3 regions of the Paenibacillus sp. FSL L8-0641 genome follow, and region 3 is predicted to be linked to each of the others. Evidence: riboswitches for the same ligand, from Rfam matches in the RefSeq annotation. Region 3 holds a riboswitch; each other region holds the start of a gene.

Region 1 (6,249 bases), 240 kb from region 3:
CGTACGTGTGAATTGCCGGATAAACGGGCATACCGAACGTAGTCCTCCTGACAAGCTTTTTGAACCAGACTACGGATATATCGGACATAGCCCGCCCACCGTACCGCAATAATCGCAAGGGTCATGTTAACAAAACCCGGACCCAAAATACCGACAATTGCCACTGTTAAAATAATATCAGGAAAAGCCAGTACCCCGTCGATTCCTCGCATAACCAGCTGGTCCACGCGTCCGCGCACATAACCAATAAGCAACCCTATAGGCAGACTGAAGCACAACGTAGCTACAGTAATCGCACATGCGATTAGCACGCTCATCCGAATCCCGTAAATTAGCCGTGATAGCACATCCCGGCCCAGATGATCCGTACCGAAAGGATATTTCCGGCTGGGTGGTGCCAGACGGTTCAAAAGGTCCACTTGGAGAGGATCATGAGGAGCGACCCATGGAGCCAATAACCCAAGCAGCACGATCAGACCAAACAGTACGCCTCCTGCCAGCAAGCTCCCTTGAAAGGAAAGCCGTATCTTTTTCATTTTCAGCTTCCTCCTTAACGCAAACGTAGCCTCGGATCTATCGCCGTCTGGACCACATCCACCAAACACTGAACTCCTACAATTAAAAATACGGCGAAAATAACATACCCCTGAATCACCGGATAATCTCGCTGTGTAATCGCATCTATAAAATACTTGCCCAACCCCGGCCATGAAAAAATGGTCTCTACAATCACATTACCTGCCAGCATAAATGATAGATTGGTACCTAGCAGTGTAATTATAGGCAGAACCGCATGCCTAAATATCTCAAAAAACAGGATATGCAAACGTGAAAAGCCTCGAGCCTTCGCTGCTTTCACAAAATTCCGGTCACCCAGCTCCAGCATTTGAGCGCGCAGTACGCGTGCTTGCACAGCTCCCAAACCTGCGCCAAGAGTCAGCGCTGGGAGCACTAGATGTGTCCAGTCCTCCCTTCCCATGGATGGGAGCCAGCCCAAGCGAACGGAGAATAGATAGATCAACAGAAAACCAAACCAAAAAGAGGGGATCGACGATCCCAGCAGGGCGAACAGCCTGCCCAGACGATCCAGTGGGCCGCTGATTTTTAGCGAGGCAGCTAGCCCCAGCCCCAGCGTAAGCACCGTCATGACGGCGAAGCCCGCAGCAGCTAGCTCCACAGTAGCAGGAAGTCTGTTCCACAGTTCGGCTAGCACCGACTCCTTGGATACATACGAAGTGCCCCAATGCCCTGTGAACACATCCCGCAGCCAGTTCACATATTGAATATGAAGCGGTTCGTTTAAGCCCAGTTCCTTTCGTAGCGTCGTCAACGCCTCCTCAGAGGCAGGGATATTATGCGCGGTGAGCAAAATGGTAGCAGGGTCTCCAGGGGCCAGCCGCATCAGTACAAAAGTCAGCGTGGACACCACGAATACAATGATAAGCAGCTGCGCCACACGTTCCAGTATAAAACGAATCATAGGATACGCAGCTCGTTATTCCGCAATATCGGATTGCGCTGTAATGTAGTAATACTCGATCGGATGCGGTGTAAACCCCCCCACCCCTTTTTTCACGCCAAACACATTATCAGGATGCACAATGAACGACTGTGGCAAATCCGTATTGATGATATCCAGCGCTTGTAGTGTCATGGCATTACGCTGCGCTGTATCCTTCGCCAGCTTCAAGCTGTTCAGAATACTCTCTAGCGGTTTGGAACTATAACGGCTTACATTGGCTTCGCTTTTCGAAGAATAAAACATGTCCATAAAATATTGCGGCTCTCCTGTATGAGCAGTAAGCATACTGTACATAGCAAAATCCCAATCGTTTTTGGTCAACGCCTCGTCGATATTTTCCACCTTGCGAATCTTGACCTGGATTCCCTCTTTCAGCAATTGGCTTTGGATGACCTCAGCCATAACAGAGAGCTCCGGACGCTGAGGGAAAGTCAGCAGCGTAACCTCGAACGGCTTGCCTTGCTTAGTCCATGTCCCTTGGGCGTCCTTCTGCCAGCCATCCTTCGTCAACAGTTGCTCTGCCGTTCCGTCCAGCGCTTTACGCTCAACTTTACCGAAGGGAAGAATGCTCGGGAACGGGCTGCTTGCCTCCGTACCGAAGTCCCTCATGACGGCGCTCACAATCGATGCGCGTGGAATCAGGCTGTCCACCACCTTACGGTTCGCCACATCCTTGAATACTGGCGATTCCATATTGTACACGATCATATGGGTGCGCAAGGACGGAGCTGACAGCACTTGCAGCTTGCCGTTCTTTTTCAGTACCTCTGCGTTATCAACCGGAATATCCGTCGCTACGTCCACCTCGCCGGATTGCAGCGCCATCAGGCGCGAATTCCCGTCCGTAATGAACTTCATCGTCGCTTCAGCCAGTCGTGCCTTCTCGCCCCAATATCCGTCATAACGCTCCACGACCAACGATTGGTCCTTGTTGAACGCTTTGATTTTAAAGGCGCCTGTCATCGCTGGGTAACTCTGTTCATCTTTCATCGATGCCACATCCAGTACAATCGTCGATGGATCAGCTAGATTAGACACCAACGCCGCATTCGGCTGGTTTGTCGTGATCTTCAAGGCCAGCGGGCCGCTTACATCAATGGACTTCACATTCAGTAAATCCTTCGCCAGATGGCTTTTCTCAATAGAGCGTAACAAAGACGCTTTTACACTTGCTGCACCCATACTTTTTCCATTATGAAAAGTGACTTTATCCTGCAAGCTGAACGTCCAAACTGTAGGGCTATCCTGCTTCCACTCCTTTGCCAGCCAAGCCACAGGCTCCAGCTTTTCATTCAAACGTACCAGTGTCTCACCTGCACCGGATCGCATCACATCCCAGCTATTATCTCCATGCGGGTCAACGCCTGACGGTTTCCATGTATACGCCATTACCAGCTTTTTATCTGTCGCTGTTTGTTGTGCTGACGCGTTTTCACCCTTGCCGGAGCTATCCGACGTCCTATTGCTGGCACATCCCGAAAGAGCCATAACTGCCAGCAGCAGCATCACTCCTGTACATATCAACCATGAACGCCTACTACGACTGCTTATCATTCGATGAATCCCCCTCTATCTTGTAAAATCGCATAAACCTAACGCAAAACGCGAAAAAAGCATTCCAGACCACTTAATTAGCAGTCAGAAATGCCTTCAATATAAAATGTCAGAACTCACCTCGAAGCCAACTCCAAAAACATAGAAGGGATCAGATCGGTTTCAGACATTCCGTATGCAGCACGCCTAACCACCTCCCCAGCATCCCGTGGGTCTGACAGTGATGTCAAAACAGGCAGGTCTCCTGACTCCAGGCGTATCTTTCAGGCCTTCCCGGTTCTTCACAATTCCAGTGGCTGTTCTGAAAGCTCCAGCAGTATCCTGCTGATGCCTGTATACAGTGGCGGGCCCGTGTCGGAATCAACCGAACTTCCCTTTTAAGTGAACATGCTCAACAACTATGTACATCGTCTCTACGAAACCCCATACATAGAGTTGTCCGGCTCACACCTGTTTTCTTCCTTTATTTCTTTTCATTACGATCTTATTTTGTTGTCACAGGCTTGTCAATAAAGGCTGCACAATAATTTAAATTTGAACGATAAGGTAGAAACAAGACATAACCTCCAATTGCGTGCACGCAATTGAAGTGTTAAAATTAGGTATAGAGTAAACCACCGTGTCCGTATACTAAAAAGAGTCTTCGCCGCGCCAACGGCAAAGACTCTTAGGACTTGAAAGGCTGTGGATCACCACCACGGCGCGCTGCATAACTAAATGTCAATGCAAACGAAACCCACCGTTAGGGGCCAACCTAATTACGCGGTGGGTTTTCGCTTGTTCCGAAATTTTCGACGTAGCCAGCGATAAAGTTTACGAATACTAAACGCCAGGCTTAGTAACGTAACCATCCAACGCAACACATCGTAGCACGACACAAGGTTGACCATCGGCTTCACCCCCTTTCGGGAAGCTGCACCGTGGTCCGAAAACATCCACCACTATTCAAAATCCATAAGGTAAATTATACCATGATATCGCCCGCTGCTCTAGCAAATTCTTCTAGTAAGTAAACTGGAAAACGCACCAAATTAGAGCTACCCATTTCATTCCGCAGTTTATCTATATATCCCCAGACAGCAAGGGGATCTACTATCTGGATAACCCCATGCCAAACAGCCGGAAAAGAGGCATACGTCCTCTCTCCGGCTATCTTTATTTATTTCTAATCATCAAACCTCCTGTGGAACCTCCTGAACCGTCACGCTTTTGACCGATTCCCCTTGTTTTCTCGTCAAAACGATGTTCAAGACAATCGCTGTAATCGAGCCCGAAACAATACCATTTTGCAACAACATTTTGGCAAAGCTCGGCAGCTGGTCGAACATTTGTGGCAGAACGGCAGAACCTAGGCCCACAGCAATACTGCATGCTGCGATCAGCAGATTGCTTTCCTTTCGCAGATCCACTTCTGACAAAATAGACATGCCTGATGCAGCGACCGAGCCAAACATGACGATCATCGCCCCGCCCAGCACAGCGTTAGGAATCACTGTCGTTAAAGCAGCCAGCTTAGGCAGCAAACCGAGAACAACCATGATACCGCCCGCAGCAAAAATAACGTTCCGTGATTTGACGCGTGTGAGCGAGATCAGACCCACATTTTGCGAGAAGGCTGTATAAGGAAACGCGTTAAAAATACCCCCAAGCATAATCGCAAGTCCTTCCGAACGGAGTCCATTGACGATCTGCTTTTGCTCTACCTTTTGATCAATCGCCTTGCCTACTGCCAGATAAACACCCGTAGACTCGACCATGCTGACAATATTGACGATAATCATCGTACAAACTGCCATAATGCTAAACTCTGGCTTACCAAAATAAAATGGCTGCGCAACACTCACCCATGACGCATCTGCCACGGGAGCAAAATGCACCATTCCCATCGCATAAGCAACCACCGTGCCTGCAAACAGACCGATGAGCACGGAAATCGAGCGCATAAAGCCCTTTGCCAACCGATTCACAAGCAGAATAACCAATAATGTAACCAGCGCCAGCAGCAAATTACGCGGCTGTCCAAAATCCGCGCTGCCCTGGCCCCCTGCTACATTGTTCATCGCCACCGGAATAAGGGATAGACCGATAATCGTAACAACCGAACCTGTAACCACCGTTGGGAAAAAACGTAGCAGCTTGCCATACAGTGGTGCCGCAAGCACCACGAATATACCAGACAAAATAATGGCTCCGTACGCTGTCGCCAAATTTGAGGTCGAAGCAATCGCGATAATGGGGCCTACTGCCGTAAACGTACAGCCTAAAATGACAGGCAGTCTACTACCGAAAAAGCGTGTGCCCATAATTTGTAATAACGTAGCAATCCCGCAAGTGAACAGATCGGCAGCCACCAAATAAGCCATCTGGGCTGGCGTCAGGTGCAATGCTCCCCCTACAATCAGAGGAACAGCAATGGCTCCAGCGTACATCGCCATGACATGCTGGAAGCCCAGTGCGAATAACTTTTGTTTACTTAACATCCCACATTCTCCTTAACAGGAGCAATTACCGCGCCAGCTTCCTCTATAAAATGGACCTCGCCGGGTGCCATGGAAGCGATACGCGCAAGAGAACGTACGGCGATGCCTCTTTGCTCCAACAGTCCACGGCCTTCCTGGAAGCTCTTCTCAATCACACAGCCAACCCCGGCCAGCTCCGCTCCTGCTTCCTTTACAATATCCGTAAGTCCGACCAATGCTGCACCAGTTGCCAAAAAATCATCTACGATCAGCACATGATCGCTGGCATCGAGATATTTTTGGGAGATACTCACCTGATAGGTTTCCTGCCGAGTGAACGAATGAACCTCTGCGAAGTATACCTGCTCATTCAGCGTGATGGCCTTCTTTTTCTTCGCATAAATGAACGGGACCCCCAAGGCAATAGCAGTAGCCATTGCAAATTGAATACCACTAGCTTCAATGGTAAGCACCTTGGTGATCGGAGCACTGCCGAACAGGCGTGCAAACTCCTTACCAATCTCTAATGCTAATGCTGTATCTACCTGATGATTCAAAAATGAATCTACCTTTAATACGGTGTCAGATAAAATCTGTCCTTCTTGACGAATACGTTCCTCCAAAGCTTTCATTATGTGAGTATCGCTCCTTCTGTACTTTAAAATAGTGAGGATTTTGCAAAATCCTGAACAGTAAAACCTGCCAAAACCAAAA
Region 2 (6,249 bases), 3.6 Mb from region 3:
CCAAAGCCAAAATATTCAGCACACGTGCCCGGTTCCATAGAAATACCAGCCCTATGACCACATAAGGTAAAAGGATTCCTGTATATGACCAACCGCGCAGACTAAGACTTCCCATCGTCCAGTACAATATTTCATTGACCGTCTCCTTCGACATGGCTGTCAGAAAGGAAACAACCGCTCCCAGAAAGGATTGCATCACCACACCCGACAAAATGAGACTTTGTGTCGGAATTTTCCCACCTTCCCGTGCCAACGTCAGCACCATCCACAGCGTAAGCATTCCGGTCGTAAATGCCACTAGCGGCAGCGTCCATATGCCAACAAATGAAAATTGAAGGCCCCAATAAATCAGTACTGCCGCTCCTACCGAAGCCCCCGAGGATACCCCCAGTGTATACGGATCAGCCAAAGGATTACGCAGCACACCCTGAAATCCGGCTCCCGCCAGCGCCAGCGCTGCTCCTACCAACATTCCCAGTAACACTCGTGGCAATCTGACCTTCAAAATAATCTGCTCCGAGGATGTATTCCAATCCGGTGTAAACGTATCGCCTAACCACGGTAGGTGGTTAACCAGAATGCCCGTGATTTGGCTGACCGGAAGCTTGGCCGAGCCGATGCCAAGACAGAGCAGCAGCGTCAGCAACAGCAGGACAAGACCTGTCCCTCCAAAGCCGATCAGTTTACGGTTCATTTGAAAATTTCAGGATACACGCCCTTGGCCACTTCCTTGAGACCTTCCGTTACGCGTGGACCCGGACGACTGATCAAATTATCATCCACGGCAAATACCCGGTTGTGGCGAACAGCCGATATTTGATCCCATCCACTGCGAGCTTTAATGATATCACCGAGCGTCTGGCCCGTTTTGTCGTCCTTGACACTTTTGCTGTACAAAATCACGTCAGGGTTCGCAGCAATAATATTTTCCTCACTGATTTGGTACCACCCCTTCTGCGTGGCACCTACATTTTCGCCGCCCGCCAACGTAATCAGCTCGTCCATAAACTCGCCTTTACCCACTGTCCAGCCTGGTGAAAACTCGACGTATACCCGCAGCTTCTGCCCTTTACCGATATTTTTAATTCCTTCTTTTACTTCTGCTACATCTGCTCTCATCTTGTCAGTCACCGCTCTTGCTTCTCTCTGATGATCGGTGATTTTCCCATACAATTCGATGTTAGCCATGACATCTTCCACTGTCTTCGGTTCCGTTTTAAAAATCATAATTCCCATGTCGCGCAGCTTGGTCGTAGCCTGTTCACTAAGTGATATCCCTGCAAAAACGACTTCCGGGTTCGCAGCAATGATCGCCTCTTCGTTCGGTTTCATAATACCGCCCACTTTAGGCTTTTTCGTAGCTGCTTCCGGGTAATCAGAGTAGTCGGAGACGCCGACAATTTCCTTATCCAGCCCAATGGCGAACAACGCCTCGGTTTCTGCCGGGGAGACGGAAACGATTTTATCCGGCGCTTTTTTGAATGTAAATTCCTGTCCTGTTGCATCTTTAACTGTGAGCGGGTAAACCGTTTTGCCCGGAGGCTCTTGTGCGTTTACTGCCTGTCCCGGCTGCTGTGAAGAAGCCTGACCCTCTTTATTTTCTGCATTTTTTCCATTAGCGCCACATGCACTCAGCACAACTGCCAAAATCAGAGCCAATAGACCTGTTGTCCACACCTTTATTTTTTTTCCTGCCATGATTTGCACCCCTTCATAAATAAATCGTTAAGAGCGTTACTTGAACATCATCAGATATCTTCTAAATCTAGCCTTCTTTTCCTATCAAAAACCCCCGCATCCTCATATCAGGACACAGGGGTCACGTTAGCGCAGATCGTGCGCAGGCGGCAGCTTCTTTCCGCATGGACAGTCACTGCGAACACGTCATCCTTTCCTCGAAGGATTATGGTGACAGGCGGACGGGCAGGTATCCTGACTTATGGTAAAATACATGTCCTGAAATTCTTTCATATGCTTAGTAACATATAAAGAGGACTAACGGGCATGTTTCCATTTACAGTGGCGGGACCGCGCCGGATTCACACCGACTTCCCTTTTAACAGCGCAGGGAGGGAAACCATAGTTTCATCACGCTGCGCCGACCTCGTCTGCTGGATATTTGATGTAGTGGTAGTCAAGCCGTTCTTTTACTTGATGATTATAGGTTAAAATGAGGCGGCTTACAACCCAAACAGCCTCTTTATCCGCTGGTGTCTAACCTAATGAGGAAGCATTTCCGCTATGTAATTGTGCGGTCCTGCCAGCCTCAATTGAATCCTTAATGCTTCTCCCGGCTTCGGATTCAGACTCCAAAAATCATGGCCCGGTATCAGCATGCAAGCTAGCTGACGAATTACGCCACCATGCGTAACGACCAAAACAGAGGGCGACGTAGCAGTCAAATCCATGGGTTGAACTTCCATAGCAACACGCCATTCATACAGAGAGTCAAGAAATTTGCGCAGACGATTTACAAAATCTGTCCAAGACTCTCCACCAGGTGGGGTGATCCGTTGCGGCTCATCAATCCAAGCCCGATACAACGACACATCCTTGAGCATGTCATACGTTTTTCCATCCCACTCGCCAAAATGAAGCTCTCGCAGACATGGTTCCATCATAGGAGGCATAGTAGATAGGGAACGCCCAGACGTCAACTCTGATTCCGGCACAATGATCTGCAAGGTCTGGCGACATCGCATTAAGTCGCTGCAATAGATTCGAGCAAAGGACTGACCTTGCAATTTTTCCTGCAAAGGCTTTAATTCCTGCTCTGCCCCCGGTAGCAAACCTAAGTCGGAGTGTCCCAGATATCGACGTTCCTTGTTCCATAAGGTTGTGCCGTGACGAACTAACACGAGCTCCATATCCCAATGCAGATCTTCTTTAGCATCATACGGCACCTTATCCTCCTGTGAGTTCGGTCTTTGTGCGTATTCTACTGTCCTTTTTGCTGCTATATCTTGTTTCAAGAAATGTCACTTCCTGCTCGATCATTATTCAGTGTGTCACTCCTCACCCTCACCGCACCCATCCCAAGGCAAAACAACCTGCGGCTCCTAACAAACACAATCCTACAAACATACTGGACACGGCGAACATCAGCTGGATCGTATGCCGTATATCTTTCGACTCTAGCGGTCGTATCCAATCCCCCATGTATGCACGAAAGGAGCGCACGCCATGATACACATTATATCCTCCAAGACGAATCCCCAATGCACCAGCAACAGCCGATTCCGGGAAGCCACTGTTCGGACTTGGGTGCAGACGAGCGTCTCGCTTGACTGTGCGCCAGCTTCTTGCAGCATCTCGTTTGTACATCCACGCCGCTATCACAAGCATTGCCGCTGTCAGGCGTGCTGGAATGTAGTTAGCCACATCATCTAGACGTGCTGAAGCCCAGCCTAAATGCAGATACTTTTCATTTTTGTAGCCAACCATGGAATCGAGCGTATTCACAGCACGATAAGCCAGCGCCAAGGGTGCTCCCCCGATCAAGGCATAAAAAAGCGGGGAAATAATCGCGTCCACGATATTTTCAGCGACCGTTTCAACCGTACCGCGTACAATCTCAGGCTCATCAAGTTGCTGCGTATCCCGCCCGACTATCATGCCCAGCTCCCGCCGTGCCGCAGCCAGGTCATCCGCCTGCAACGCTCGGTAGACTGCCATTCCTGCATCCTTTAGTCCTTTGGAAGCAATCGTGGTCGCAATCAGCACTATTTCTGCGCCGACAGATAACCACGGATGAATCCAGGCAAGCAATTGCAACAGCGCCCAGGCGAGCGCAAAGGAGCCTCCCGCCACAATGAGTGGAAGCAGTATACCTGCACGTTTCAGCCCTCGGTCACTTCGGACCTGGCAGCGAATCACTTTTTCCAATGCTGAAATGGCATGTCCCATACCGATGACTGGATGCGGCAACCACCTCGGGTCACCGATCAGCCTGTCCAATAGATAGGCTGCCAGGATAATCAAGCTAACTGTCACGCCGCTCCTCCTCCTCCAGCACTTCACCCAATACAGATAGCAGCCTGTTATTGGCTTCTGCATCCTTGACTGCAATCCGAAAATGGCTCGTCGTCAGTCCCGGATACATAGCACAGCTACGTATAAGGATTCCGCGTTGTCCAAGCGCCTGCTGAATAGCTGATGCGCTCCACGTACCCGGCGCCCTTGCCAGCACGTAATTGGCTTCGCCGGGAACGACACCGCAGCCCCATTCCGCCAAGCCGGTCAACAGACGGTTGCGCTCCGCAGCAATCAGCTCCTGTGTTCGGCGCTCATATGCTTGCCCACTTTTCAGACATGCCTCCCCAGCCAGCAACGCTAACCCATTCACACTCCAGGTCACCTGTTTGGCCGTCATTCGCCGGATATAGTCCGGATGAGCAATCGCATAACCCAATCGTAGGCCAGGAATGGCATAAAATTTGGTCATTGACCGGATCAAAATCACATGAGGATAGCGATCCAGCACAGGCAGCAGTGAGATTCGCCGTTCCAGCGGAATAAAATCAATGAATGCTTCATCCACCACCAGCACAGTACCCGTTGTGCCAGCCGCCTCTGCCAGCTCGCACAGCTCCTGCTCACTATATTGGACGCCATTTGGATTATTCGGCTGCCCGAGGAACAAAACATCTACCTGCTCCATGAGCTGAAGGATGTCCTCCACGTCCGCCTTCCATTGAAGCGAGGCCTTCCCATACACCCGGTTGACCTCGGCTCCGAATTTGCCAGCCAGCTCGGCATATTCCGAAAAACACGGCTCCACTGTACCCACACGCTTAGGAGCTAGTCCCAATAACAAGAGCGCCATGCTCTCAGCCGCTCCGTTTCCGATACTTAACGACTCCGGTGGAACATGCAGTCGCCGTGCGAGCATATTTTTAAAATTCCGATGCCCAGGGTCTGGATAGCGAATCACAGTGTCAAATGGGTGTTGCAGCGCCTCAAGCACCTCAGGCGGTGGACCAAGCGGATTAATATTTGCACTAAAATCTACAAAATCAGCAGCAGTCCCGCCAAATGTCGCCGCAGCTGTTTCCCTGTCCCCGCCATGACCGTAAACCTCTATCATTGCCTCTCATCCTTTCCGCCCGTTTCCAATCATTTAGCTCCATTATGAGGCTGCTTTTTGCGTCCCGTCAATGCAAATGAGCTTTTGTACATGGCTCACTTGGGTTACAATAGAAGGAGGCACACATAAAATTACACAGTTTATATACGGAGGAATGGACATGCTGTTCATCGACAACCAGGGGATACACGATCCAGCCATTAATCTTGCTATTGAGGAATACGCGCTCAAGCATCTACCGCTGGACGACAGCTATTTGCTGTTTTACATTAATCAGCCTTCTATTATTATAGGCAAGCATCAAAATACCATTGAAGAAATCAACGCCGAGTTTGTCAGAGATAACAATATTCAAGTCGTTCGTCGCCTGTCCGGCGGCGGTGCTGTATATCATGACCTCGGTAATTTAAATTTCAGTTTTATTACCAAGGATAACGGGGAGTCCTTTCATAATTTCCTTAAATTTACGCAACCTGTGATTGATGCTCTGCGCCAAATGGGAGTAGAAGCTGAAATGACAGGCCGCAACGATCTGCAGGTCGGAGAACGTAAAATTTCAGGAAACGCCCAATTTGCCACACGCGGACGTATGTTCAGCCACGGTACATTGATGTTTAACCTGAATCTGGACAATGTGGCTGCATCACTGCATGCCAATCCCGAAAAATTCAAATCCAAAAGCACTAAATCTGTCCGCAGTCGCGTAGCTAACATCAGCGAACTGATGGACCGTGAGATGACCATAGAGCAATTTCGCGAGGAACTGTTGCGTTTCATATTCGGATCAGAATTGGATCAAGTACCTCAATATAAGCTCACCGATACCGATTGGGCCAAAATCCATGAAATATCCAAAGAACGCTACCAATCGTGGGATTGGAACTACGGTCTATCCCCCGAGAGCAATATCAAGCACACACGTAAATTTCCAGTCGGTATTATTGATATCCGCATGGATCTTAAGGAAGGCTACCTCCGTGATATTAAAATCTATGGGGATTTCTTCGGTGTGGGTGACGTTGCTGATATTGAAAATATCCTGCGCGGCAAGCGTTATGATGAAGGTGAGGTACGTCAAGCCTTATCCTCTCTCGATTTGAAGCACTATTTTGGTAATATTGAGTTGGACGATTTTGTTGGACTTGTATTTTTGGAAGACTAAC
Region 3 (6,249 bases):
GCTCGCCTGAATCGCTTTGCGCATCGAAATAATGGCGCGTGTCGTATTCAGCCTTTTCGCTTCTTCCATGACGTCAGGGTCAGATATGTACACATGCACATCCCCGCCAAATTGACGGATACGATCCTTACTCAGCCCCGCTTGAATCATCTGCACATCTGCCACTACCTGCTGGCCTGCGCGAATAGCTGCAATCCCGGCTTCAATCGCTTTTGGATGAAACACCATGCTGCGGCCCAGCTCAAAATCAGCAGATGCATGAATGACACGCTGTACAACGGGATATTGCTCTGCTGTAAAAGGATGCTCTCCCAATTCTTCTGTGATCATCTCGAAGCTTTTGCCTTCAATCTCCTGCGGCTGTACCGTTAGCGGTTTAAATTCTGTTTTGAAATCCATGGTAGACCACTCCCTTATGGAAAATTAGAAAATAGTTTAGGAAAATGACAATTCATTGCTACTAAATCATGGATACCTGTAAAAACACCTGTTTTAAGATGACTATATTTTAAATACATGCCAGAAGTCGTTCCTGATGAACTGGACTCGCAGGGGTAAGGCTCAACTCAAATTGAAGTTTTCTCTTTTGCTGTACGCAGTGCGTTGATGACTCCGTCGAAATGATCAAATACTGTGCCAAATTCCACTTCCGGCCTGGAAATCAAAAGTACGTGAATCCCCAGCTCCAATGCAGATTGAACCTTTTCATCCACTGCTCCCGTGCTTCCGCTTTCCTTGGTGACCATCACGGTCGTGCCATAGTGCTTGTACAATGCTTCGTTCATCTCGCGGGAAAAGGGTCCCTGCATGGCAATAATATTTTTTTGCTCCATGCCCAGTTCGCCGCATTTCTCCATATTGTCCAGGCGCGGCAGCATGCGTATAACCAGACGAATCTCCGGGTCTCCGAGTAAATGCTTGGTGAACGTGCCGAGCGTCTTACTGCCCGTCGTAAGCATTACAGAACCTTTGAGTTGCTTCGCTTGTAATGCGGCTTCTTCATAGGAAGACACGATGTGGAGCAACGGATGATTGTCATATACAAGTCCTGTCCGCTCATAGCGAATATAAGGAACCCCGGACTCGCGAGCGGCTGTCATCGCATTCGCATGTGCTTCTTCTGCAAAAGGATGACTGGCATCAACAACCGCCTGTATTCCAAGCTCCCGAATCATTGCAGCCATTTCATCGGCTGTCATTCGGCCTGTGCGTACGTCTAGTCCCGCTTCAGACAAGCTGGCTGCCGCGCTTTCGGTTACGACTGAGGCCAATACGTTGAAGCCATTGTCACGGATTTGCAGCGCCAATTCCCGAGCATCGCTCGTTCCGCATAGCATGAATATCATGAGCCCTTCACCTGCCCGCTTCCATTCACTACAGATGGCGTATGTGAATGCTCGTGATGGTGATTATGGTCATCATGGCTGTGAGCATGGACATGCTCATGAGTGTGATCGTGGCTGTGTGTATGGTGATCATGATGGTCGTGCTCATGTGCATGATGGTGGTGATGTTCATGTTCATGATGATGATCGTGGTCATGGTCATGATCGTGGTCATGATCGTGGTGATGATGGTGGTGATGATGGTGGTGCTCCTGCGCCTCCAGACGGAACTGGCAGTTATCACAATTGGCCGTAACCTTGCCGAACAAACCTTCCTTAGCTCGCTCCAGCACCAGTTCAACCAATTGGGGATGGAAACCAAAATATCCGCCCATCTCCACTTGTAATGCAGGGTGAGCCTCGGCAAATTCCTGGGTCATTTCTCCGATGCGTTTAATCAGCACACCCGTGAACAGAAAATAGGGAAGCACGATAATCTTTTTGGCCCCCAATCGTACACAACGCTCCAATCCATCGGGAAAGGAAGGCTGCGTCACACCGATAAAGCTGCTCTCTACCCATGTATAAGAAAGCTTCTCCCACAGCATACGGGTGATTTTGAAAAAGTCACTGTTCGCATCTGGATCGCTACTTCCGCGTCCTAATACAAGTACCGCCGTTTCCTCGTCAGGTACCTCGACAGATGCCTCGACAGCGCTAATCATCCCCGCTGGAACTGCAACCGGCTGGGCCTCTTTCAAGCGGCTTAGCAGAATGCTGACGATTTTCTCGTGAACACCAATCGGACGTCCGTATACAAATTCCACCTGCGGATATTTCGCCTTTGCCCGGTCAATAGCCATCGGAATATCAATTTTGGCATGTACCGCTGCGAACAAAATAATCGGAATAAGAACGACACGCGTCGCCCCTTTCTCCACACAAGTTTGCATCCCATCAGCAATGCTGGGACGTGCCAGCTCCAAGAAACAGGTTTCCACGCACATATCCGGTACCCGATCTGCCACTGCCTGTGCAAATTCCAGCAGTTCCTGGTTCCCCTCCGGGTCCCGACTTCCATGTCCAACCAACAATATTGCATCCACTGCTGTTGTTTCCTCCTCTTTAATAGGGATAGCCTGCATGACGCCCTATTTTATATATATGCTTGTATCCCGTTCATCAGGCCTTCAGTCCATTAATCACCACAAACCGCATTCACTTCTACCGTTACTGGTGCATCTTCATGCCGGAACCCCGCAACGACACCTACACGCTTAAAAAATTTATGAAAGCGCTCATTCGGATGTCCTTTTTCCTTATATTCAGCGATGACATGCTCCACGATGTCCGTAATCTGATCACCCGGAATTCCTTCCGCTACAGGCTGAGCGGCATGAGCATTGCGGCCGAATTTTTTGCCACCGAGGAAGAGATCGTACCCACCCTTGCGATAGACGATTCCGATATCCTCCAGTACGGCTCCATAGCAGGCCATACCGCATCCGTTCAAAGCAATGCTCGTTTCCTTGGGTGCCTGTAATCCGCCAAGTACAACCTGTAAATGCTCAGCCACAGGCACAGCGTCATCCTTCTCCATATTGCAGAAGTCGCACGCCTTTACCTTAAACACATCGCCAATCGGCATGACAATGAATCGTTCATCCCGCAGCCGCCCGACCAGTTCCTCGGGGTCTGCACACGGCACGCGCAGCACGATCTGATGATCCGGCGTGTATTCCAGCTCGCCATCATCACCCGCTACCTCGGCGAGCAGCGCCATCTGACGAGCGGTGAACTTCTTGTTTCCCACACCCGGGGAAACGCCCACCTCAAATAGCGCAGGCTTGCCAAAGCCGCCTGTCGCCATCCCGGCCGCGGCCCCTGCTCCGGCCACCGCTGACGTTCCGGCGGTGCTCTTGGCGGCAGGCGCTTGCCCGCTCCAGCGAGCGTTGGCTTCGCCAGGCAGCTTACCGCCGATAGCGAGGCGGCTTAGCGCCTCTGCCGCCAGCGATGCCGGGGCTACGCCGGTTTGCACAGCAGTCGTTGCCTGCACGGCAGCCATCGCTTGCGGGCGTGCCTGCGTGGCAACCGCAGCGCCGCTCGCGGAGGGTCCAGCGGGCGTAGTGGGGGCTGCGCCTGCCTGCGGTGTATCCTCTTGCGCGCCCAGCGACCACGGCTCCGCTTCCGTGCGGAGCCGCTGATGTGGCTTGAGCGCCTGCTCGGTCGCATCCAGCGTGTATTTGCGCTGATATCCGCGCGGAGTCACGATCAAACCGTCATACACCGTCGTCGAGGAATTGCCGATGATTACAGTCGTCAGCATCCCGATGTCATGGTTCAGCATATCTTCCAGCGTCGTTACAATAACTTGCTGACGTTCACGATAAGCGCTCTTCACTAGCCCAACCGGAGTTTGCGGATCGCGGTAACGAAGCAAAATGGACTGCGTCTCCACAATCTGGCGGGTACGCCGACCACTGCGCGGGTTGTATAATGCAATCACAAAATCAGCCGAAGCCGCAGCTTCTACACGCTTTACGATCGTTTCCCACGGGGTCAGATGATCACTCAGACTAATCGTGCACGCATCATGCATCACTGGCGCCCCCAACAGTGAAGCACAGGACTGAATAGCCGAGATCCCCGGTACGACTTCTACCTCAACCCCGCCCTCGCGTCGCCAGCCTTTTTGCATCAGCACTTCGTACACCAGCCCTGCCATACCATAGACTCCTGCATCTCCACTGGAAATGACAGCTACCTTCTTGCCCATCTCTGCTTGGCGAACCGCCTCCTGCGCACGGCTCACTTCCTCTGTCATCCCTGTGCGTACAATCTCCTGTCCGTTCAACAACGGACGGATCAAATCAACGTAGGTATTGTAGCCGATAATGACCTCACTTTCGGCCAGCGCATCCAGCGCCCGTTTTGTGATATGTTCCATATCTCCTGGTCCAAATCCAATCACCAGCAATTTTCCTAATGGGCTCATCGTGCTCCTCCTATTCATCCTTTTCAGGGCAGCTATGCTATCTATTCCAATGATTTTTGGACATCCTGTAACTCAAAAAAGCCCCATCCTACCCGGATGGGGTTTCTATGTACGTATCTCTCATCAGACGAACAAACAGCGTAAGAAGACACGATTTGTCTTCCTCCAGCCTGCCGTTGTTTTCCATCTGTCTGTTTACGCTTCAAACGCTGCTGCACGTTCATATCCACGCAAACCTCTAGCCAACATGGAAAAAGCAACGTGTGCCTGATTTCCTGATTTCGTACACCCATCCTCTCCGCGAAGGTTAACGGTGCATACAGATCAAGGTAGGTCTCCTGGCTTGGCATCAACGGATTCTTTCGTCTTCCCCGTTTTTCACGAGTGACCAATTAAAAAAATCCTCTTCCTTACAGTGGCGGGACCGCTCGGGATTTGCACCCGATTCCCTGTTACCCTTTGCTCAACCGCAAAGGCACCTTGTCTGTCCGCTATTTGATTATGGGTCTTATCATAACCTTGCCTCAATCAGTTGTGCAAGCACGAAAAACGCTTTATTTTAAGTTCTCTGCTTTCTTTTTTAACATATGTAGCAATTCGTCCGGGTCCGCAGAGATACTCAGTAGCGCTGGATGATCAGCTCCGGTAAACCCTTCCTGAACGCTATGACGTACCATTTCTATCAACGGGTCAAAATATCCATTTACATTCAGCAGCCCAATAGGCTTGCGATGAATGCCAATTTGCGCCCAGCACAATACCTCGAACAGCTCCTCAAAGGTTCCCAAACCACCCGGAAGGGCAATAAAAGCATCGGCCATCTCGCTCATTGCCGCTTTACGCTCATGCATGCTTGCTACCTCAATAAACTCGGTAACTCCCCGATGTACGATCTCTGCATCGAATAACAGGGTGGGCATAATACCGGTGACCTGACCGTCACCCGCCAGCAGTCCATCCGCCACCTCTCCCATCAACCCCCTGCTAGAGCCACCATAGATCAGACGGATATGATGGCGAGCCATGGCTTCCCCCAGCTTGCCTGCCGCCTCAACATATACCGATGAATGTCCAGGTCTGGACCCGGCAAATACGCAAATAGAATTCATTAACGTCTCAGCTCCTGTCCTCAAGTATCATGCATCGAAACTTATTCATTATATTAGACAAATATTTTCGCTATAACAAAAAACTTTATCGATGCATGTCCAACAAAAAAAGATAAAGACCTCGTAGGCCCTTATCTTTATTTTACTCTGGATTAGTAAATATAAGTTCATTTTCTGCTTACAGCACTATCATTTTATAACTCATTTCAATGACCATTCACGATCTTCAGACCACAGCCATGCACCGAATCGTTATGTTCAAAATATTTGCCCAGCTCCACCATCATCGCGCCCATGCGTTCTTCGGTTGGAAACACGACTCGATCAATCCCTTCTTCCACAATGGACTGTGCAGTCACCTTCCCTACGGATACAGCAATCACATCCTCACGGAAAGCTTCCAGTAAATCCTCGATTCGATTTTGCTCTCTCGCATATTGAGCTAAAAATCGAATTTGCGGACCACTCGTGAACGTAACGGCATCAACGTTACGCTGGATAACATCTTCCAGTAACGCCTGCAATTTTGCTTCCTCAGGTGGAATATGCTTATAAGGGAGTACCTGGCGGGTCACTGCCCCCTGCTCGTCCAGCCATTTTACCAACCGTGGGGCTGGATCGCCATGCAGTTGCAACAGCACTTCCTTCCCCTTCAGATCGTATGGGGCGAAAGCTCCTGTCAATCCGATCAAACTTCCGTCCTCGTCTCGTACTGCTGGCGTAAAGCCACGCTTTTTGAGTCCATTGACCGTCTTGTAGCCCCGCGCTGCAATGTTGGAGGATTGCAGCAACTCTATAATCTGCTCAGCCACGCCCATAT

Evidence for each region. A riboswitch is a leader RNA that binds a small molecule or an ion and turns the genes downstream of it on or off. The one in region 3 is predicted to bind cobalamin.
Region 1: another riboswitch for cobalamin. It lies ahead of MKY16_RS24315 (ABC transporter substrate-binding protein); the one in region 3 lies ahead of cobJ (precorrin-3B C(17)-methyltransferase).
Region 2: another riboswitch for cobalamin. It lies ahead of MKY16_RS07040 (ABC transporter substrate-binding protein); the one in region 3 lies ahead of cobJ (precorrin-3B C(17)-methyltransferase).

What each region holds. Positions count from the first base shown of each region.
Region 1 covers NZ_JBBOUW010000001.1:5,382,488-5,388,736, forward strand. Annotated here, with positions in the region: gene MKY16_RS24305 (ABC transporter permease) at 1-536, opposite strand, end outside; gene nikB (nickel ABC transporter permease) at 551-1,480, opposite strand; gene MKY16_RS24315 (ABC transporter substrate-binding protein) at 1,496-3,076, opposite strand; cobalamin riboswitch at 3,294-3,491, opposite strand; gene MKY16_RS24320 (nucleobase:cation symporter-2 family protein) at 4,249-5,556, opposite strand; gene MKY16_RS24325 (xanthine phosphoribosyltransferase) at 5,550-6,167, opposite strand.
Region 2 covers NZ_JBBOUW010000001.1:1,572,740-1,578,988, reverse strand. Annotated here, with positions in the region: gene MKY16_RS07045 (FecCD family ABC transporter permease) at 1-694, opposite strand, end outside; gene MKY16_RS07040 (ABC transporter substrate-binding protein) at 691-1,698, opposite strand; cobalamin riboswitch at 1,906-2,097, opposite strand; gene MKY16_RS07035 (histidine phosphatase family protein) at 2,220-2,972, opposite strand; gene cbiB (adenosylcobinamide-phosphate synthase CbiB) at 3,022-3,993, opposite strand; gene cobD (threonine-phosphate decarboxylase CobD) at 3,983-5,086, opposite strand; gene MKY16_RS07020 (lipoate--protein ligase) at 5,247-6,248, shown strand.
Region 3 covers NZ_JBBOUW010000001.1:5,142,275-5,148,523, forward strand. Annotated here, with positions in the region: gene MKY16_RS23205 (precorrin-8X methylmutase) at 1-399, opposite strand, end outside; gene cobK (precorrin-6A reductase) at 567-1,346, opposite strand; gene MKY16_RS23215 (sirohydrochlorin chelatase) at 1,343-2,431, opposite strand; gene cobJ (precorrin-3B C(17)-methyltransferase) at 2,524-4,320, opposite strand; cobalamin riboswitch at 4,632-4,817, opposite strand; gene MKY16_RS23225 (LOG family protein) at 4,875-5,429, opposite strand; gene MKY16_RS23230 (uroporphyrinogen-III synthase) at 5,636-6,249, opposite strand, start outside.